Regions from separate parts of the Rhizobium bangladeshense genome, predicted to be linked through region 3. Evidence: predicted binding sites of a transcription regulator. Region 3 holds the regulator's gene; each other region holds the start of a gene.
The links. The regulator PhoB, encoded in region 3, activates phosphate uptake and scavenging genes when phosphate is short. The targets are predictions, from matches to a motif close to TGTCATNNANCTGTCAT.
Positions count from the first base shown of each region.

Region 1: the regulator PhoB is predicted to act here: its motif matches at 2,732-2,748, upstream of phnC (phosphonate ABC transporter ATP-binding protein).
Region 2: the regulator PhoB is predicted to act here: its motif matches at 1,845-1,861, upstream of J2J98_RS21205 (PhoX family protein).
Region 4: the regulator PhoB is predicted to act here: its motif matches at 2,645-2,661, upstream of J2J98_RS04615 (DUF47 domain-containing protein).

Region 1 covers NZ_CP071612.1:172,320-177,609, forward strand. The annotation lists gene phnE (phosphonate ABC transporter, permease protein PhnE) at 1-773, opposite strand, end outside; gene phnD (phosphonate ABC transporter substrate-binding protein) at 842-1,753, opposite strand; gene phnC (phosphonate ABC transporter ATP-binding protein) at 1,823-2,665, opposite strand; gene J2J98_RS00820 (DapH/DapD/GlmU-related protein) at 2,783-3,400, opposite strand; gene phnL (phosphonate C-P lyase system protein PhnL) at 3,397-4,104, opposite strand; gene phnK (phosphonate C-P lyase system protein PhnK) at 4,135-4,911, opposite strand; gene J2J98_RS00835 (alpha-D-ribose 1-methylphosphonate 5-phosphate C-P-lyase PhnJ) at 4,908-5,290, opposite strand, start outside.
Region 2 covers NZ_CP071613.1:45,056-50,345, forward strand. The annotation lists gene J2J98_RS21195 (glutathionylspermidine synthase family protein) at 1-955, shown strand, start outside; gene J2J98_RS21200 (arsenate reductase/protein-tyrosine-phosphatase family protein) at 1,154-1,657, shown strand; gene J2J98_RS21205 (PhoX family protein) at 1,970-3,862, shown strand; partial or broken gene J2J98_RS21210 (PAS domain-containing protein) at 4,341-4,594, shown strand; gene J2J98_RS21215 (methyl-accepting chemotaxis protein) at 4,712-5,290, opposite strand, start outside.
Region 3 covers NZ_CP071612.1:514,197-519,486, reverse strand. The annotation lists gene J2J98_RS02510 (aspartate aminotransferase family protein) at 1-1,038, opposite strand, end outside; gene J2J98_RS02505 (GcrA family cell cycle regulator) at 1,459-1,992, shown strand; gene phoB (phosphate regulon transcriptional regulator PhoB) at 2,638-3,321, opposite strand; gene phoU (phosphate signaling complex protein PhoU) at 3,481-4,194, opposite strand; gene pstB (phosphate ABC transporter ATP-binding protein PstB) at 4,239-5,054, opposite strand; gene pstA (phosphate ABC transporter permease PstA) at 5,070-5,290, opposite strand, start outside.
Region 4 covers NZ_CP071612.1:970,335-975,624, forward strand. The annotation lists gene J2J98_RS04600 (D-alanyl-D-alanine carboxypeptidase family protein) at 1-465, shown strand, start outside; gene J2J98_RS04605 (nucleoside triphosphate pyrophosphohydrolase family protein) at 542-850, shown strand; gene J2J98_RS04610 (inorganic phosphate transporter) at 881-1,894, opposite strand; gene J2J98_RS04615 (DUF47 domain-containing protein) at 1,894-2,535, opposite strand; gene J2J98_RS04620 (GNAT family N-acetyltransferase) at 2,763-3,254, opposite strand; gene tldD (metalloprotease TldD) at 3,269-4,684, opposite strand; gene J2J98_RS04630 (peroxiredoxin-like family protein) at 4,902-5,290, opposite strand, start outside.

The DNA.
Region 1 (5,290 bases), 340 kb from region 3:
ACGTTGATCTCGGTGCGCAGCAGCGTATAGGAGACGAAGTTCGGCAGCACCTGCGGCAGGATGGCGAAACGCACACGCTCGATCCATCCTGCGCCGACTGCGCGCAGGCCCTCATCCGGCTTCATGTCGGCGTTCTCGACGACTTCGAAGAACAGCTTTCCAAGCGCGCCGACGGTGTGGACCCAGACCGCGATGATCGCCGAGATAGGCCCGATCGACAGGATCGCCGCGAGCAAGCCGGCGATGACGATTTCCGGAAAAGCGCGCATGATTTCCATGATGCGCCGCACGATCCATCGGGTTACGCCTGCACCGACGAGGTTGGTGGAAGCGAAAAAGCAGAGCATGAACGCGCCGCTTGCGCCAAGAATGGTGGAGACGATGGCGATGTTGAGCGTGATCGCGAGCTGGTAGAAGAAATTCGGAATGTAGAAACTGTCGGTGATCCAGACGCGGTCGCTTGTATAGTCGTATTTTATCGAACCGTCGGAAAAGGGCGACGGCAGGTCGAACATGGCGCGGAAGATCTCCAGCGGGCTGTCCGGCACAAAACTCTTCATGAAATCGAAGAAATAGGGAAGGCGTTCGAAAAACTTGCCCGAATTCGCGCTGTTGGCGAAGTCGAGCGAGGCGCCGAGGATGATGACGAAGACCACGATTGAAACGATGGTGTAGATCCGCCGCGTTCGAACTTGGCTCTGATAATTATCGAGGATGGTGCGGGAGCTCTCCTGCAATCCGTTCAGAGAGTTCGCGCCGGCCGAGTGCGCCATATCTGGCTTCCTTTTTGGAAAACGGCGGCACCATCATGATGCCGCCGCAAGACTGTTCAGACTCAGGATCAGCCGCCGATCACGGCCTTACGGGCGTCGATGATTGTCTGGTAGAAGCTCTGGTCCACCGGCGCCCAGTCAACGTAGCCGCCGCCGGTGAACGATTCGAAGCAGCTCTTGTCGGTCTTCGGCAGCTCGGCGAAGTAGGCGGTAACCTTCTTCTGGAGATCGGCCGGCAGCTTCTGGGAAACCATCAGCGGACCGTTCGGGATGAGCGGCGACTTCCAGACCTCGACGATATCGTCCATGTCGAGCAGGCCCTTGGCGACCATCTGGTGCAGGTTGCCGGAGGTGTAGCCCTGCGCCCACTCGCCCTGACCGGAACCGAAGGTGGTGCCGACGTCGAACTTCTTGTCGAGAACGCCGAGAACGAGGTTCTCATGGCCGCCGCCGAAGCCGGTTTCAGAGAAATACTGCTTGACGGGAGCGCCGGTGTCTTTCGGAAGGGCAACGTTAGGAACGAGGTAACCGGAGGTGGAGTCGGGATCGGCGAAGCCGAGCTTCTTGCCCTTGGCGTCGGCGAGCGTCTTGATGCCGGAATCCTTGCGGGCAACCATGATCGAATAGTAGCCGGTCGAACCGTCGGCCTGCTTCGTGGTCAGAACCGGGGTAACGGCGTTCGGATCTTTGATATAAACCGCGGCGTAGGAGGCAGCGCCCATGACGGCGAGGTCGATCGTGCCACCGAGCAGGCCCTGGATGACGCCGTTGTAGTTCGGCGATGGGAAGAGCTGGACTTCGGAAACACCGGTGGCAGCGGTCAGGCCCGGCTTGACGCACTCGGTGCGGCGAACCTGGTCGGCTTCGTTTTCACCGCCATCGAGTCCGATGCGGAGCACCTTGACGTCCTGTGCGGCGGCATTGCCGGCGAGGGCGGCTACGGCGATGGTAGCCATCAGGATATTGCGGAATGCAGACATGGAAGTCTCCTTTTGTGACGTGGCTTGTCAGTTGGTTCTCCGGCCGTTGTCCCGTCGGCCGGAAACGGTTCAATGCATGGCGGCGGCTTTGGCCGTCATGCCGGATGATGCGATTTCGGGGCGACGAGTGGATTCAATGCTGGTCGAGGTCACCGTTTCGTCGATGCCGGCGCCGTCCTTATCCGTCCCGTAGATTTCCTTGACAGCCTCCGCGGTCAACTCCGAGGGCTTTCCGTCGAAGACGACGCGGCCACCGGCCATGCCGATGATGCGCTCACAGTAGTTGCGGGCGGTGTCGAGCGTGTGCAGATTGGTGATTACGATGATGCCCTCGCGCTCGTTGATATCGCGCAGCGCATCCATGACGATCTTGGCGTTCAGCGGGTCGAGCGAGGCGATCGGCTCGTCGGCGAGAACCATCTTCGGGTTCTGCATGAGCGCGCGGGCAATCGCCACGCGCTGCTGTTGTCCGCCGGAAAGCGTGCCGGCCGGCTGCAGCGCCGTCTGCTCAATGCCGAGGCGTTCGAGCGCGGCGATGGCGTGAATACGCTCCTCGCGTGTGAAGACGCTGAGCAGGCTCAGAAGCGTCGAGCGGTGATTGAGCCGGCCGAGCATGACATTTGTGAGAACATCAAGGCGCGGCACCAGGTTGAACTGCTGGAAGATCATCGCACAGTCGCGCTGCCAGTTGCGCAGCGCCCGGCCACGAAGTCCGGAGACTTCGACGCCGGCAAAGTGAATCGAGCCGGAGCTCGGCTCCTGGAGCCGGTTGATAATGCGCAGGAGCGTCGACTTGCCGGCGCCGGAGCGGCCGATGATGCCAACCATCTGACCCTGAGAAATCTCGAGTGTGACGGCGTCGACGGCGAGTTTGTTTCCGAATCGACGTGTGACATCCTTCAGCGTGAACATCATGCTCTTCCCCTGCATCCCGGGCCTTTATCAGGATCGCATTAGTCCCGCTTGATGACCCTCAGATGTCATATTTGTGTAAGTCTTGTCACAATTCCTGGCGCTGGTATCGGAGGTTTAGCCGCCGTAGCGGGAGAGGAAATCTTCCGCGCTCAGGTTGCGAAAATCCTGGAGTGCCAGGCGCAGCCGGTCATGTTCCCAATCCCACCAGGCGAGTTCGTCCATGCGTTCTCCGAGCGCCTCAGAAAACCGATCGCGGATCAGCCGGGCCGGGACGCCGCCGACGATCGTGTAGGACGCGACGTCTTTCGATACGACGGCACCGGCGCCTATCACCGCGCCGTTGCCGACGCTGACGCCCGGCAGGATCGTCGCCCCATGGCCGATCCAGACGTCATTGCCGATCGTCACGCGATTCAAGCGCCGCCAGGCGAAGAAATCCTCCTCCATGTCGCCGTCCGGCCAGTAATCTGCGGCGCGATAGGTGAAATGGTGCAGCGTCGCGCGCCAGGTCGGATGGTTGGTGGCGTTGATGCGAACGGCGGCGGCAATATTGACGAATTTGCCGATCGTCGCGCACCAGATGGAGCCGTCCTGCATGATGTAGGAATAGTCGCCGAAGGTTACCTCGCTGATGCGGCAGCGTTCCGAGATTTCGGTATAGCGCCCGAGGGTGGAATCGCTGACGGATGCAGTCTCGTCGATATAGGGCTCAAGGCCCAGCTTCCGGTTCATGCAGCGATCTTTCGTGGAGAGAACTGCTGGACATCGAGGATGCGCTCGGCGACGGCTTCGCGCACTTCCTCGTCGTGGAAGATGCCGAGGAGAGCAACGCCCGCCCGCTTCTTTTCGGCAATCATGCTGACGACGACGGCCCGATTTCGTGCATCGAGCGACGCTGTGGGTTCGTCGAGAAGCAGGATCGTATGGTCGGTGATGAAGCCGCGCGCGATGTTGACCCGTTGTTGTTCTCCGCCCGAAAAGGTGGCGGGCGGAAGCTGCCAGAGCGTTTCGGGCAGGTTGAGTTTGGCGAGCAGGGCACCGGCCTTTTCCCGCGCCGCCACGGCCTGTTCGCCGCGTGCGACAAGCGGCTCGGCCACTACGTCTATGGCCGCGACACGCGGGACGGTGCGCAGGAATTGGCTGACATAGCCGAGCGTATGGCGCCGCACGTTGAGCACGGTGCGCGGGTCGGCCGAGGCAAGATCGACGATGCGCCCGTCGTGGTGGACGAGGATCTGCCCGGTATCGACGGCATAATTGCCGTAGATCATCTTGAGCAGCGAGCTCTTGCCGATGCCAGAGGGGCCGCCGAGCACGACGCATTCGCCTGACGACACAGAGAAGGCGACGTCGGAGACGACGGGCAGCCTGATGCCGTCGCGCAGGTGCATGGTGAAGCTTTTCGAGACTTCGGAAACGACGAGGGGCGTGGCCATGATTCTTCTTTCCTGGTTTCTAACGATGGCTCAGACCTGCAGGATCGAGGAGACGAGCAGCTGGGTGTAAGGCTCCCGCGGATCGTCGAGCACACGATCTGTCAGACCGTGTTCGATGACGCAGCCATCCTTCATCACCATCATCCGGTGCGAGAGAAGCCGGGCGACGGCGAGATCGTGGGTGACGATGATGGCCGAGAGGCCAAGATCGTTGACGAGGCCGCGCACCAGATCGAGCAGGCGCGCCTGCACCGAAACGTCGAGACCGCCGGTGGGTTCGTCCATGAAGACGAGGCGCGGCCCGGTGACGAGATTGCGGGCAATTTGCAGGCGCTGGCGCATGCCGCCGGAAAAGGCGCGCGGCTGGTCGTCGATGCGCTCTGCGTCGATCTCGACACGTTCGAGCCAGTCGATGGCGGCCGAGCGGATCTTGCCGTAGTGCCGGTCGCCGATCGCCATCAGCCGTTCACCGACATTGGCGCCGGCCGAGACGGTCATGCGCAGCCCGTCGGCGGGGTTCTGGTGTACGAACCCCCAGTCGGTGCGCATCAGGAAGCGGCGCTCGGCCTCATTCATATGGTAGAGGTCGCGGTAGCTGCCGTCGCGCATGTGGTACTCTACGCTGCCGGTGGTCGGCATCAGCCTGGTGGAGATGCAGTTGAGCAGCGTTGTCTTGCCGGAACCCGATTCGCCGACGATGGCGAGCACCTCGCCGGGCCAGAGCTCGAAGGAGACGTTCCGGCAGCCGATGCGATTGCCGTAGAATTTTGAGAGGTCGTTGACTTTGAGAAGCGCCGTGTCGGTCATTCCGCAGCCTCCCGGGCCAGCATTTCGCCGGCATGCCCCTGCGCCCGGCGATCTTCGCAATGGTCGGTATCGGAGCAGACGAACATGCGGCCGCCCTTGTCGTCGAGGATGACCTCGTCGAGGTAGACATCTTCTGCGCCGCAGAGCGCGCAGGGTTTGCCGAAGCGCTGGATCTCGAAGGGATGGTCTTCGAAATCCAGGCTGACGACGTCGGTATAGGGCGGCACGGCATAGATGCGCTTTTCGCGACCGGCGCCGAAAAGCTGCAGCGCTTCCGACTTGTGCATCTTCGGATTGTCGAACTTCGGTGTCGGCGAAGGATCCATGACGTAACGTCCATGCACCTTGACCGGATAGGCATAGGTGGTGGCGATGCGAC
Region 2 (5,290 bases), on a different replicon from region 3:
CAGCAGCGAAGAGTCGCTCGACAGGCTGGCCATTCCGGAGGATCTGCGGGATGTGGTGCAGCGATCTTGGCAGCGCCGCGACCGGCACCTCTATGGCCGTTTTGATCTTGCTTATGACGGCAACGGCCCGGCCAAGTTGCTCGAATACAACGCCGATACCCCCACCTCGGTATTCGAGACGGCCTATTTCCAGTTCAACTGGCTGACCGATCAGGTTGCTTTGGGTGTTCTGCCCAAAGATTCGGACCAGTATAATTTCCTGCAGGAAAGCCTTGTCGAGGCGTTCGACCAATTTCCCAAGGAGTCAATCTTCCACTTCGCCGCGATAACCGACAATGAGGAGGATCGAGGCACGACGGTCTACCTCATGGATTGTGCGGTGCAGGCGGGCCATCGCGTCGAGCTTCTGGACATTCGGGAGATCGGCATCGATGCGCAGGGTCGCTACACCGACCTCAAGGATCGGGTGATCGACCGTTGCTTCAAGCTGTACCCATGGGAATTCATGCTGCGCGAGCCCTTCGCTCGCGAACTGGCGCGCTCCGGCGATGTTTTCGTTGAGCCCGCCTGGAAGTCCGTGCTCTCCAACAAAGGGCTTCTGCCGCTGCTCTGGCGGCGCCACCCTAATCACCCGAACCTGCTGCCGAGTTATTTCCACGATGACCCGGCCGCTTCGACCCTGACCGACTACGTGCGCAAACCACTCTTGTCGAGAGAAGGCGAGAACGTGACGATATTTCGAGAGGGGAGGGAGCTGATTTCCGCGCCCGGCGATTATGGCGACGAAGGGTTCATCGTTCAGGCCTATGCACCGCTTTTCGAAAGCGACAGCGGTTTTGCCGTGCTTGGCAGCTGGATCGCCGGCGACCGTGCCTGCGGCCTTGCCGTCCGCGAGGACCGCTCGCGTATAACCGCAAATCTATCGCGTTTCGTGCCGCACGTCATAGTCGGGTAAATGGATCGGCGAAGCAGTCGTCCGTCTCCCATGGTCTCAAACGCGAGGCCGTTTTTGAGCGTCGGACACCGGCAGGATTTTGGACTGCTTTGCCTGCCCTTGTCGTCGGGGAGGCCACAGTCGTTCCGCTTCATAAAACTGTCACCGAACCTTGGCATAGCTCTATCGATTTCCGATATCGCTATCCGAGGGGGATTGATGCAGGACGGAATCTATCGCGTGCTCTTTCTATCACGGCGCAATTCCGCACGTAGCGTGATGGCTGAAGCAATCCTGAACAAGATCGGCAAGGGACGATTCAAAGCCTTCAGCGCTGCTGTCGATCCGGCGCCGGTGATCGAGCCCACCGTCCTGCAGCTGCTTCGGAACGAAGACTACCCGATTGAAGACATCAAGCCTCGGCATTTCCGGGATTTTGCGGATGCTGGGGCGACCGACCTGGATTTTGTCTTCACCCTCAGTGATACCGCCGCCGGCGAAGCGCTTCCGGAATGGCCGGGCCTGCCGATCACCGGGCATTGGCGCTGTCCTGACCCGATCCTTGTCGAAGACGAGGCTTGGCAACGCAAGCAGGCCTTTATGCAGGTCCTGACCGGGTTGGAGAGGCGCCTGAACATCTTTATCAACCTGCCATTTGCTTCGTTGGATCGGATGAGCCTGCAGCACCACATCAAGGACATTGGTGACGCGGAGAAGGCTTAGGGCTCTGACGCTGGAATAGTTAGCGACGTTCAGAGAACAGGCAACCTGGCCAGCTACAGGGTGGTTCGTGTGGCTGCATCGAGCGCCGTTTCCTGACAATGGGCAAGCAGATCCCCGTCCACCGTGATCATCTTCCGGCTTGCATTTCGGAGGCGGAAAGTTGGTTGGAGTTGGCCTTTTGCAGAGAATGACGCTCCAGAGACAGCTTCACCCACCTCATGCCGACGGTCACTCGTTCATCATCCGGTTGTGATCTTACAAAGATAAAGCCGCTGTCGGAATTGTTCCAAGAAACAACAAAGGAGAAGCACCATGGCTAATATCGACACCAGCAAATTGTCCTGGGACGAATGGGACGAACTGCAAAACCCACCGCCGGCCGAAACCGATTTCGACCGCGTCGTCGAATCGGCTGTTTCACGCCGCGGTTTCCTCGGTGGCATCCTAGCCGTCGGTTCAGCTGCCGCCGCAATGGGGACGCTCGGCAATCTGATGTCCTCCACCTCGGCGCAGGCGCAGGACACCGATTCGCGCTTCGCGTTCAAGCCGATCCCTGTCTTCACCGACAACACCGTGCATGTCCCGGAAGGTTATGCCTGGAAGCCGCTCGCGAAGTGGGGCCAGCCGCTGTTTTCCAATATCCCGGATCTCGATCCTGCCAACGGCGTAAGCGTCGAAAACTCCGACAAGGTCTTCGGCGAGAACACCGACGGCATGGAACTGTTCGTGATCGGCGACCGTCAGGTCATCGCCGTCAACCATGAATATGTAAACAACGAAATCAATCTTCCGCACAATGAAAAGGGCATGCCGAAGAGCGCCGACGATGTGAAGATCCTACAGAACCTGCAGGGTGTCACCGTCATGGAAGTCGCCGAAGGCGAAAAGGGCTGGGAAATCGTGGTCGACAGCCCGTTCAATCGCCGCATCACCCATCTGACCCCGATGAAGATCTCCGGTCCGGCCGCCGGTTCCGATCTTATCAAGACCGAAGCCGATCCGAACGGCACCGACTGTCTTGGGACCTTCAACAACTGCGGCGCCGGCAAGACGCCGTGGGGCACCTATCTCACCTGCGAGGAAAACTTCAACGGATATTTTGGCTCGTCCGATCCGAACTTTGCCATGCCCGACGACTTCAAGCGCTACGGCATCGCAGCCGAAACCCGGTATGGCTATGAGGTCTTCGATCCCCGTTTTGACGTGTCGAAAAACCCGAACGAACCCCGGCGCGCCGGTTATGTCGTGGAAATAGATCCGTCCAATGCCACGTCCACCCCGATCAAGCGCACCGCGCTCGGCCGCATCAAGCACGAGAACGCCGCTGTCGTGATTGCCCGCAATGGTCGCGTGGTCGTCTACATGGGTGACGACGAACGTGGCGAGTTCCTCTACAAATACGTTTCGAACGGCATCTACGTGCCGGGCGTCGACACCTCCAAACTGCTCGACGAAGGCACGCTCTACGTCGCCAAGTTTGTTGATGACGGCAATGGTGAGTGGCTGGCGCTGACGCCGGAAACGACCGGCATGAAGATGGACGAGATCCACGTCTTCACCCGCCAGGCCGCCTCGAAGGTCGGTGCCACGACCATGGACCGTCCGGAGTGGGTCGCCATCAACCCGGTCGCCATCGAGGCCTATTGCGCGCTGACGAACAACACCAATCGTGGCGTGAAGAATAATGCCGGCGGCGACGAAATGCCGGTCGGCGGTGCCAATCCCCGCGAGAAAAACGCCTACGGCCAGATCGTGCGCTGGTATCCGGAAAATGAGGACCATGCCAGCGGCAAGTTCAAGTGGGATCTGTTCGTCATGGCCGGCAATCCCGACGTTCACAAGGATGCCTATGCCGGCTCGTCCAACATCAACTCCGGCAACATGTTCAACTCGCCTGATGGCATGATGTTCGACTCGACCGGTCTCTTGTGGATCCAGACGGACGGCGAAGACACCAACGAAGGCGACTTCCTCGGCCAGGGCAACAACCAGATGCTTGCCGGCGACCCGGCGACCGGCCGCATCGAACGTTTCCTGACCGGCCCGAAAGGCTCGGAAGTCACCGGCATGACCTGGTCGGCGGATAAGCGGACGATGTTCGTCGGCATTCAGCACCCCGATGCGCCCTTTCCAGACGGCGAAGGCAAATTGCCGCGCTCGACCATCCTTGCGATCAAGCGCGCCGACAATGCGCTTGTCGGATAGCCACTGAGCGTCACAACGACAGATTGGGAGGCGCTGGTTTCAGCGCCCCCTCGCAGGTCTCGAACATCGCCTTTGATCGCGGTTCGTCGACTTCTCGATGTCCTCGCGCAAATGGTCCATGGTTCCTGAAGGCGCGTCTGCATCCTTGCAGACGGCGCCGAGCCGTCACATGCCAGTACCTTGGACGAGAGGAACTTCGCGATCATGCCAGTAGTTTCGACGACGCTCACGGCAGAACGTCGAGCGGTCACGGCTGAGGGTGCGTGCGATCTCTGCCTGACTGATCTTCCTCGCATGCATCTGCGCGTTCGTCCAAACTCAACTGCACGAAAGAGCGGGCCATTCCATCCTCCTGTAACTATGGCGGTTATTCTCCTAGCTGCATTTGAAAATGGAATCCGCCCCCTACTTTAAAAAGTGGCATAATACTATTTATGGAACTTAGTCTCCGATTTTCTTTCGACGTCCTCAATGATGGAGGCAATACCAAGAGGCGGAAGCCCGCACCATCCGCTCCACCTTCCGCAGCATGAACGAGGGTATCGCGCTGTTCGATCCGCGCGGCCGACCGATCACCATGAACCGCCGTGTGATCGAGTTGGTCGGCTGGTCTGGTTCGGTCAGGAAATTGACGCTCCGCAGTTCGTAACGTCGCTGCCAGAGATCGATCCGGCACTCCTGCCGGCCGAGAACGATGCCGGCCTCCTGTCCGACCGGTCAGTGCTACGCCACTCGGACGCGCCTGGGTGGCTTTGGCCACTCGAGCGCCGGCCGCGAGTTGCGAAGCGGTTCTTCAGGAACCGTGATACTCGGGCGGGACCTCTCAAGCTCCCGCCTGAAATTTACCACTTAAAACTCTTCCCAGCTTTCGTTCGCCACTGCGACAGCCGCAGACCCCTTCACCGCGAATGCGTTCGCGACCTTGCCGATCATGCCGCGGACAGGCGAGGCAACGGGAGCTGGGGTCACTCCGGCTTTCGCGAAGGCGCTTGTTCGCCGCTGCGACGCGAGCGGATCAACCGTCTGGGTACCGAGCTGAAACTGTCCAATCAAGCCGCGCAGTCGACTCGCCTCATTTGCAAGTGTGGCTCCGGCGGCATTCGCTTCCTCGACCATGGCGGCGTTCTGCTGGGTCACCTGGTCCATCTGATTGACGGCAGTATTGACCTCGGACAGCCCTACCGACTGCTCGCGCGACGAGGTGGCAATCGCGTCCATATGTTGGTTGATGGTGACGATGTATGTTTCGATCGTCCTCAGCGCTTCGCCTGTGTCGCTGACGAGCTTGACCCCATTTCCGACCTCGACAGATGAGTTGCGGATCAGATCTTTGATCTCCTTGGCAGCAGTGGCCGAACGCTGGGCCAGTTCACGGACTTCCTGAGCGACCACGGCAAAGCCCTTGCCCGCGTCTCCTGCGCGCGCCGC
Region 3 (5,290 bases):
CTGCAGCAGTTCGGCGGAGGAAACCGCAGCCTTGACGCCGAGCAGAAGCCCCTCGCCTCTGATATCCTCGATCACGTCGGGATAACGATCCTTGAGCGAGGCAAGCCCCTGACGGAAGACGAGCGCCACGTCGCGCACATGCTCAAGGAAACCATCCGCGAGAATGATATCGAGCACGGCGCTGCCAACGGCCATGGCAAGCGGATTGCCGCCATAGGTCGAACCATGCGTGCCGGCCTTCATTCCGGAAGCGGCCTCCGCGGTGGCAAGGCAGGCTCCGAGCGGGAAACCGCCGCCGATGCCCTTGGCAACGGCCATGATGTCGGGTGTGATGCCGGACCATTCATGGGCGAAGAGCTTGCCGGTGCGGCCGACGCCCGTCTGCACCTCGTCGAGGATCAACAGCAGGCCCTTTTCGTCGCAGATCTGGCGAAGCGCCTTCATGAACTCGTTGGTTGCAGGACGCACACCGCCCTCGCCCTGCACCGGTTCGATCAGGATTGCTGCCGTCGCATCGGTAACGGCGGCGCGGACGGCATCGATGTCGCCAAAGGGCACCTGATCGAAACCCGGCGCCTTAGGGCCGAAGCCTTCGAGATATTTCTCCTGGCCGCCGGCGGCGATCGTCGCGAGCGTGCGGCCGTGGAAGGCGCCTTCGAAGGTGATGATATGGAAGCGCTCGGGGTGGCCCTTGGAGAACTGATAGCGGCGCGCCGTCTTGACGGCGCATTCGAGCGCCTCCGCGCCCGAATTGGTGAAGAACACCTTGTCGGCAAAGGTTGCGTCGGTCAGGCGCTTGGCGAGGCGCTCCTGGCCGGGGATCTCATAGATATTGGAGAGGTGCCAGACCTTATCGGCCTGCTCCTTCAGCGCTGCGACAACGTGCGGATTGCTGTGGCCGACCGATGTCACGGCGACGCCGGCGCCGAAATCGAGATAACGCTCGCCGCCTTCGGTGATCAGCCATACGCCCTCGCCTCGCTCGAACCGCAGCGGGGCGCGAGAATAGGTGTCATAAAGCGGCGCGGCTTCAGCCATGGCGCGGGTCTCCCAATGTTGTCATGCCCGGACTCCGGCTAAAGACACCAAGCCCGACAAATTAAAAATGCCGCCTTTCGGCGGCAAGCGGTACTATTTCCTTTTCGCGCTGCAATGTCAACAAAACTGCGGCCTTAGCGCATGCAGCAAGCTAGTACAGGGGCGTTTCCGGCCTTCAACAGGCATTATTGCAGAAATGACACGCGGAGGCAGCAAGTTGGGGAAAACTTGAAATTCGATTCATCCGGATTCCCGCGACTCTTGTCACGGAGTCAGCCTCACACTAGGTTAAAGTTCAATTACTAGACTGCATGCGGCGGAACTAGTCACCAAAATTGATCAGGCGTTTCTTGTTTCGGAGGCTTCCGGGACAACGGTGAGGGATTCTGCCATCACCAACGCAAAAGGTGGAGACAGGGCATGAACTGGACAGACGAGCGGGTCGAGAAACTCAAGAAGCTTTGGTCGGAAGGACTGAGTGCCAGCCAGATCGCGGCGCAGCTTGGCGGGGTCAGCCGAAATGCCGTCATCGGCAAGGTGCACCGGCTGAGCCTTCCCGGCCGTGCCAAGGCCGGCGGCACAGCCACAGCGGCGCGCACGCCGAAGCGCCAGACTTCAGCGCCGCGTGCGCCGAACTACGCCTCCCGGATCACCACCCGCACCGTTACCCGCCAGCAGGGCGCAACGATGCTGAAGGAAGAGATCGAGGTCGATGCGGTCGAGGAGATGGAATATGTGCCGGCCGGCAACGTAGTCGTGCCGATTTCCCGCCGCCTTGGCCTGACGGAGCTGACTGAACGCACCTGCAAGTGGCCGGTCGGCGATCCGCTGAAGGAAGACTTCCATTTCTGCGGCTGCGAGTCCCCGGACAACTCACCCTATTGCGGCTATCATCAGAAGCTTGCCTACCAGCCGGTCAACGAACGGCGCCGGGCGGCTGCACGGGCAAGTTGAGCGGGCTGCATCCACGGACAAAAAAACGGGCCGAGTGGCCCGTTTTTTATGATCGGAGTGGGGAAGCGACCTTTGTGTTTGGCAGCAAAGCCGACCACACTTTCCGTCATCCCAGGGCTTGACCCTGGGATCCGCAACCAAGCACACCACTTCAATTGTTTCCCTGCAGTTCGATGCTATCGCGCTTCTCACAGTGCCAGCCGCATGGATCCCAGGGTCAAGCCCTGGGATGACGGAGGGGAGATGGTGCCTGGACAGGTTGGCTCTGCAGGCGCGATGGAGAGGTGGCGCCGAGACGCACAGCCCTCGCAGGCGCGATGAATTTGCGGCAAAAGCGCCGCTTCACAAGCTGCATCAGCGGGCGTTAGGCTAGAACGCCAACCCACACTCCGTCATCTCAGGGCTTGACCCTGGGATCCACAACAGGCACTCGGCTTCGATAACTTCCCTGCAGCTGAATGCCATCGTTCCTCCCGCAGCGCCAGCCGCATGGATCCCAGGGTCAAGCCCTGGGATGACGGAGGAGAGGTGGTGCCTGGATGACCGAGGTGAGGCCGTGCTGGCTCATACCCAGCGCCGGTGCGATGAAGGGCCTGGGAACCGCTGCACGGGCGGGAGCGCCGGCCACATGCACTCTCCTCAACCTCAGGCCTCCATCGAGTAACCGGCGCCGCGGACGGTGCGGATGACGTCCTGCATGTTGGAGAAATTCAGCGCCTTGCGCAGGCGGCCGACATGGACGTCGACGGTGCGTTCGTCGACATAGATGTCGTGGCCCCAGACGCCGTCGAGCAGCTGCGAGCGGGAAAAGACCCGGCCTGGCGACGACATCAGGAATTCCAGCAGGCGGAATTCGGTCGGTCCGAGGCGGACCTCGCGGCTCTTGCGGTGGACGCGATGGGTTTCGCGATCGAGCTCGATATCGCCGCATTTCAGCACCGACGACAGCACTTCAGGGCGGGCACGGCGCAGCATCGCCTTGACGCGGGCGACGAGTTCGGGGGTCGAGAACGGCTTCACGACGTAATCGTCGGCGCCGGTGGACAGCCCGCGCACGCGCTCGCTCTCCTCGCCGCGCGCCGTCAGCATGATGATCGGCAGCCGCTCGGTTTCCGGCCGCATGCGCAGGCGCCGGCAGAGTTCGATGCCGGAGACGCCGGGCAGCATCCAGTCGAGGATCAGAAGGTCGGGCGTGCGCTCCTGAAGCCTGATTTCGGCCTCGTCGCCGCGCAGGATGGTATCGACCTCGAAGCCTTCCGCTTCCAGGTTATAGCGAAGAAGTACGCTCAGGGCTTCCTCGTCTTCAACAACTGCGACTCTCGGGATCATGCGTGTCCGTCTCCTCGCGCAAAAGCCTTAAACCGGGGCGATTAAGCAGGCGTCCTGCGCATCTTCAGAAATTGGCTGCGACCTCTTTGCGCGCCCCGAACGGGCGCGCACGCAAGTGGTTGGTCCGGGCGGCTGGCCCGGTCCGCTGGTTCGTGACGATTATTCCGTCGCGGCGCCGACAGTGTTGGCGCTGTCATCCTTGGGGCGATCGCCTTCCGGCTGGGCGCCCGTTGCCATGTAGTAGATAGTCTCGGCGATGTTGGTGGCGTGGTCGCCGATGCGCTCGATGTTCTTGGCGCAGAAGAGCAGATGCGTGCAGCTCGTGATGTTGCGCGGATCTTCCATCATGTAGGTCAGCAGCTCGCGGAACAGCGACGTGTACATCGCGTCGATCTCGTTATCGCGTTCGCGGATGGCGGTCGCCTTGTCGGCGGCGCGCGTCGTATAGACGTCGAGCACTTCCTTGAGCTGGACCAGCGCCAGCTCGGACAGGTGCTCGAGACCGCGGGCGAGCTTGCGGGGAACGCCGGTGCTCTGCACGGCGATGACGCGCTTGGCTGTGTTCTTGCCGAGGTCGCCGACGCGTTCGAGATCGGCGGCGATGCGGATCGAACCCATGATTTCGCGCAGGTCTGCGGCCATCGGCTGGCGGCGGGCGATGGTGACGATCGCCTTGTCGCCGATTTCGCGCTCGGTGTGATCAAGGATCACATCGTCGGAGATGACCTTCTGCGCCAGCGCCGTGTCGCCGTTGACCAGCGCCCGGACGGATTCCGCGACCATCTGTTCGGCCAGGCCGCCCATTTCGGAAATCCGCCTGGACAGGAACTTCAGATCATCATCATAGGCAGAATAAATATGTGTCGATGCCATTGGGCTTTGTCCTCGAATAACGGGAAGGCTTCGGATCGCCGCAATCAGCCGAAGCGACCCATGATGTAGTCCTGGGTACGTGGATCGTCCGGATTGGTGAACATCTTGTCGGTGTCGTTCTCCTCGACGAGGTTGCCGAGGTGGAACATGGCGGTGCGCTGCGAAACGCGCGCGGCCTGCTGCATGGAGTGGGTGACGATGACGATCGTGTAATTCTCGCGCAGCTCGTGGATCAGTTCCTCGACCTTGGCGGTGGCGATCGGGTCAAGCGCCGAGCAGGGCTCATCCATCAGGATGACTTCCGGGCTGACGGCAACGGCGCGGGCGATGCACAAGCGCTGCTGCTGGCCGCCCGAGAGGCCGGTGCCGGACTCGTGCACGCGGTCCTTGACCTCGTTCCAGAGGCCGGCGCGCTGCAGGCTGGTCTCGACGATCTGGTCGAGATCGGCCTTCGACTTTGCGAGACCATGGATGCGCGGGCCGTAGGAGACGTTTTCGTAGATCGACTTCGGGAACGGGTTCGGCTTCTGGAAAACCATGCCGACGCGGGCGCGAAGTTCGACGACGTCGATATCCGGATCATAGACGTCGTCGCCGTCCAGCGTGATCTTGCCGGTGACGCGGCAACCCTCGATCGTGTCGTTCATGCGGTTGAGGCTTCGCAGGAAGGTCGACTTGCCGCAGCCGGAAGGACCGATCAGGGCGGTTACGGTGTTTTCGCGGATGTTCAGGTTGACATCGAAAAGCGCGCGCTTCTCGCCGTAGTATACGGAGACATCCTGTCCGATCATCTTATACGGGACGTTGCTCATCTTCTGATCCAGCGCCTTTTCAACTGCAGCTTCCGTCAACATGTTCATGATGTTTAACTCCGTTTACCAGCGGCGCTCGAAGCGACGACGCAAGAGAATGGCACCCATGTTCATGGCAACCAGGAACAGGAGCAGGACGATGATGGCACCCGAAGTACGCTCCACGAAGGCGCGTTCCGCCTCGTTCGCCCACATATAGACCTGCACGGGCAGCGCCGTCGAGGGATCGAGCGGCGTGGTCGGTGCATTGGCGACGAAAGCGACCATGCCGATCAACAGCAGCG
Region 4 (5,290 bases), 460 kb from region 3:
AGCGTCGGCGCCAGGGAGCCGGTCGAAGTCGCTTCCGCCGCCGATGCTTCCGATGTTCCGGTGCCGCTGAACGCACCGCGACCGGACGAAGATCTCGCAGCGAAGAGCCTGGCTTATGCCGACGACGCCGTCGTGCCGCTGGAACGCCCGACCGCCATGGACGAGATCCTCGCCGCCGGCAAGACCGTCAAGACTCCGGCCGAGAAATCCGACGGAACCTGGCAGATCCAGATATCGGCCGCGCCGAGCGCCGATGCGGCGCGTGCGCTTCTCGCCCAGGCGCAGTCGGAGGCCGGAGCACCGCTCCTTGCCGCTTCGCCCCATACCGAAGCGGTCGGCCAGGGGGCGAACAGGATCTATCGCGCCCGCTTCGTCGGTTTCGCCAGCAGGGACGCCGCCGTCTCCGCGTGCGATGCGCTGAAGCAGCGTTCCTATGACTGCATGCTGCTGCCCGATCACGGCTGATCGCAGCAGCATCATATTCCACTCTGGACAAGCAGCGGGAATCAGCGTCTCCTCCCTAAACAAAAGGAGAACGTTCATGTTGCGCCGTCTTGCCGAACAGTTCGAAATCTCATCCTCTGTCCATGTCGCTGCCAACAACATCGAACGCGACGCCGACTGGTACCTGCTGAAGCTCCAGGAAGAAATGGGTGAGTTGACTCAGGCATGGAACCGCCTGACCGGCCGCGGCCGTGCGAAGGGCCGCTCTCCTGAAGACATGCAGCGGGATTTGGCCGATGAGACCGCCGATGTTCTCGGCCATCTTCTGCTGTTTGCCCGCCACAATGACCTAGACCTTGCCGCGGCGATCGAAAGGAAGTGGCGGTTTCAGCCGCAGAGCAGGTAAGAAGTCGGCCATCTCGCTGCAGGATCGGCGTTAGAAAATTTGGCTCAACAGCGTCACAAGCCAAAATGAAATCGCCGAAATCAACGCCGCAGCCGGAAGGGTGACAATCCACGCGACCACGATGTTGCCGGCGAGCCCCCATCGCACGGCGGATAGGCGTCTTGCGGCGCCGACGCCGATGATGGCCCCGGTAATGGTGTGGGTGGTGGAAACGGGGATGCCGAGCCATGTGGCGCCGAAGAGGGTCAAGGCGCCGCCCGTTTCGGCGCAGAAGCCTTGCATTGGGTTCAGCCTGGTGATCTTCGACCCCATCGTATGGACGATGCGCCACCCGCCGAACAAGGTGCCGAGCGCCATCGCAGCCTGGCACGAAATCACCACCCAGAACGGCACATGAAAGCTGCCGCCGAGATAGCCCTGCGAATAGAGAAGCACCGCAATGATGCCCATGGTCTTCTGGGCGTCATTGCCGCCATGGCCGAGCGAATAGAGCGACGCCGACACGAATTGCAGGAAGCGAAACGATCGGTCGACGGCGAAGGGCGTCTGCCGGACGAAGGTCCAGGTGACCGCCAGGACGAGGAACAGGGCTAAAAGGAAGCCGATCATCGGCGACATGACGATTGCGCCGGCGGTTTTCAGAAGACCGCTCCAGACAATCGAGCTCAACCCGGTTTTGGCAAGTCCCGCGCCGACCAGGCCGCCGACCAGCGCATGCGAGGAACTGGAGGGAATGCCGAAGATCCAGGTCACGACGTTCCAGACGATAGCGCCCATCAGGGCCGCGAAAATCACTTGCGGCGTGACGATCGCCGGATCGATGATACCGGTTCCAAGCGTCTCCGCCACATGGAGCCCGAAGAACAGGAAGGCAATGAAATTGAAAAAGGCCGCCCAGAAGACCGCATATTGCGGCCTCAGAACTCGTGTCGAGACGATTGTCGCGATCGAATTCGCCGCATCATGCAGGCCGTTGAGAAAATCGAAGAGCAGGGCGACGCCGATAAGGCCGATGAGGAGCGGGAAGGCGAGGGCGGCATCCATCAGACATTCTCGATCACGATGCCGCTGATCTCGTTGGCGACGTCCTCGAATCGGTCGACCACCTTTTCCAGCTCGCCATAGATCTCGCTGCCGATCAAATAGCCCATCGGATTATTCGAGCCATGCCGGCGAAACAGATCCTTGAGGCCATGCTCGTGCAGTTCGTCGGAGCGGCCCTCCACGCGGGTCACCTGCTCGACGATTGCCGAAAGACGCGGAGCATTGGCATTTATGCGATTGAGCAGCGGAATGGCCTCGGCAATGAGGTTGGCGGCCTCGACGACGATCTTGCCCATCTCGCGCATGCCCGGATCGAAGCTGGTCTGCTCGAAGAGGCGGATGGTCTTGACGGTCTTGTGCATCATGTCGATCGCATCATCCATGGATTGAATGAGATCCTTGATGTCTCCACGATCGAAAGGCGTGATGAAGCTTCGCCGGACGGCCTGCATGACTTCGCGCGTAATATCGTCGGCCTGGTCTTCCAACCGCACGATCTTCTCGCATTGATGCTCGATCTCGGTGCCCGACAACAGCCGGTCCAAGGCTTGCGCGGCTTCGACGATCGTTCTCGAATGCTGTTCGAAGAGTACAAAGAACCGGTCTTCGCGCGGCATCAACTTTCGAAACCAACCAAGCATGAGGACCTCGCGTTTCTTGGCCTGCGCTGTGGACAGCGAAAGCGGCCGCCGTCCGTCACGGCCCTCCTAAACCCTATCTCCTTGAAGAGATAGGGCCGGATTGAACTTTATGACAGATTTGTGACAACGTTGCCGCATGGCCTCAGCCGCCGTCACGCCGATGCGCGGTGCTGAATTGAGTGACAAGAGGATCAGGGTGTGCGCGGTTCAGACGCAGATACGGAAGCTCAGCCGACCCTGTACCGGTAGAACTTGCTGTCCACCGCCATCAGCGGGAAGGAGCGGGGCAGGGCGTTCTTGGCGATCTCGGTAAAGCCGTTCTTTTCGTAGAAGCGATGGGCGGCGACGAATTTGTCGGTCGTCCCGAGAAAGATGTCGGCGAGGCCGACCGCCCTGGCATGGGCGAACATCCGCTCGAGAAGCCGTGCCGCCACCCCATGCTCGCTGCCGCGGACTTCGGCGGCGACAAACATTTTGCGCAGCGCCGCCTGCCTGTTGCCGATATCCTTCAGCCCGAGCGTGCCGACGATGGCGCCGTCCTTGACGGCAACCCAGAACTGGCCTTTGCCGGACTGGTAGAAATCCGGAATGACCCTGAGATCCGGCTGCGCATCGGCTGATATGTCGATGCCGAACTCCTCGCGCTGGATCGGCAGGATCACCGAAAGCACGTCATCGGCGTCGCCATCGGCAAAGGGTCTGATTTCGATCTCCGCCATCAGTTCCTCCCGCCTCAGGTCTGCGTGCCGCCGACCGTCACCTGATCCATGCGCAGATGCGGCTGACCGACGCCGACCGGCACCCACTGGCCGGCCTTGCCGCAATTGCCGATGCCGGTGTCGAGCTTCATGTCGTTGCCGATCATCGACACCCGCTTCATCGCGTCCGGCCCGTTGCCGATCAGCATGGCGCCCTTGATGGGCGCGCCGATCTTGCCGTTCTCGATCAGATAGGCCTCGGTGCAGCCGAAAACGAACTTGCCCGAGGTGATGTCGACCTGGCCGCCGCCGAAGGAGACGGCATAGATGCCCTTCTTCACCGAGGCGATGATTTCATCAGGCGTCTTGTCGCCGCCGAGCATATAGGTGTTGGTCATGCGCGGCATCGGCACATGGGCATAGCCCTGACGGCGGCCGTTGCCCGTGGGCGCCATGCCCATCAGCCTGGCATTCTGCCGATCCTGCATATAGCCGACGAGCTTGCCGTTCTCGATCAGCACGTTATAGCCGGACGGCGTGCCCTCATCGTCGATGGTGATCGAGCCGCGGCGGTTGTCGATCGTGCCGTCGTCGACGACGGTAACGCCGGGCGCAGCGACGACCTGGCCGAGAAGGCCGGCAAAGGCCGACGTTTTCTTGCGGTTGAAATCGCCCTCCAGCCCGTGACCAACCGCCTCGTGCAGCATCACGCCCGGCCAGCCGGAACCAAGAACGACATCCATCGTGCCCGCCGGCGCGTCGATCGCCTCCAGGTTGACGAGCGCCTGGCGCAGCGCTTCGTCGGCGCCGTACTGCCAGCTGCCCTCGGCAATGAAATCGCCGAAGCCAATGCGCCCGCCGCTGCCGTAGGACCCGCTCTCCTGCCGCTCGCCTTCGCCGACCACGACGGAGATGTTGATACGCGTCATCGGCCGGATGTCGCGCACGCGATGGCCGTCGGCGCGCAGGATGTCGACGACCTGCCAGCTCGCTGCGACCGAGGCCGTCACCTGCCGAACCTTGTCGTTCTTGCCCCTGAGATAGGCGTCTATGTCCTGCAGGACCTTGACCTTCTCCTCGAAGCTCGGCTGGCCGATCGGGTTCTGGTCGCCGTAGAATTTCTTGTTGGTGCCCTGGGGAGCGGCGGCATAGGTGCCGGAATAGCCGCGCGTCACCGCGCCCACCGCATCGGCCGCCCGTTTCAGCGCCGCCACCGAAAGATCGCCGGCATGGGCATAACCCACAGCTTCGCCGGCAACGGCACGAAGCCCGAAGCCCTGTTCGGTGTTGAAGCTGCCGCCCTTCAGCCGGCCATTATCGAAAGTCAGCGCTTCGGCCTGCGCATGCTCGATGAACAGCTCGCCGTCATCGGCGCCGGTGAGGGCCTCGGCGACGAGGCCGCGCATCGTGGCTTCGTCGGCGTCGAAAAGCGTCAGGAGATCGGTGGTCATGATGGGCTCCAATGGGCATGCGTTAGGGAATGCGCTTATTCCCTAGATAGGGCTCCATATAACAAGGAGTGAAGCCCTCAAGGCGAATATTCTTTGTCGAGGGATGATCTCGGGAGGTGGGATGCGTCTCGAAGATGATGCAACCCGGTTGATCGCCTTGCGTGGAGTAGGCGACGCTAACCACTCCGGCGGTAGGGCGTCGAGCGAGTTTTCCTTGTTAATGTGCGACTTGCGAGGCTGCCGACATCAACTCCTCGGAATTCGGTGCCGTGAATGTTTGGAGCCCAGCCTTCAGAACTTCAGTGAAGCTCCACCGTACGATGCCCTCCCGGTCGATCAGAAACTGACCGACAAGCTGCCCCTGGTCGGCGGTCATCATCTGCTGATCGGCTTCCGTAATTTGATATCCTTCCTTCTTGTTGAGAAATTCGGTCATTGCCCTCACGCCCACAGGCTCGGGCAACTCGCCCGGAAGAGTGAACCGTATCGCCATGAGCGTGTCGATCCCGACCTCGTGTAAACCGAAGGCTTGGTGCGAAGCCCGTACCGGGTCGGAAGCAGCAAGAAGATCGGGCATCGGATGGTAACGGAAATACAGGCGCGCGC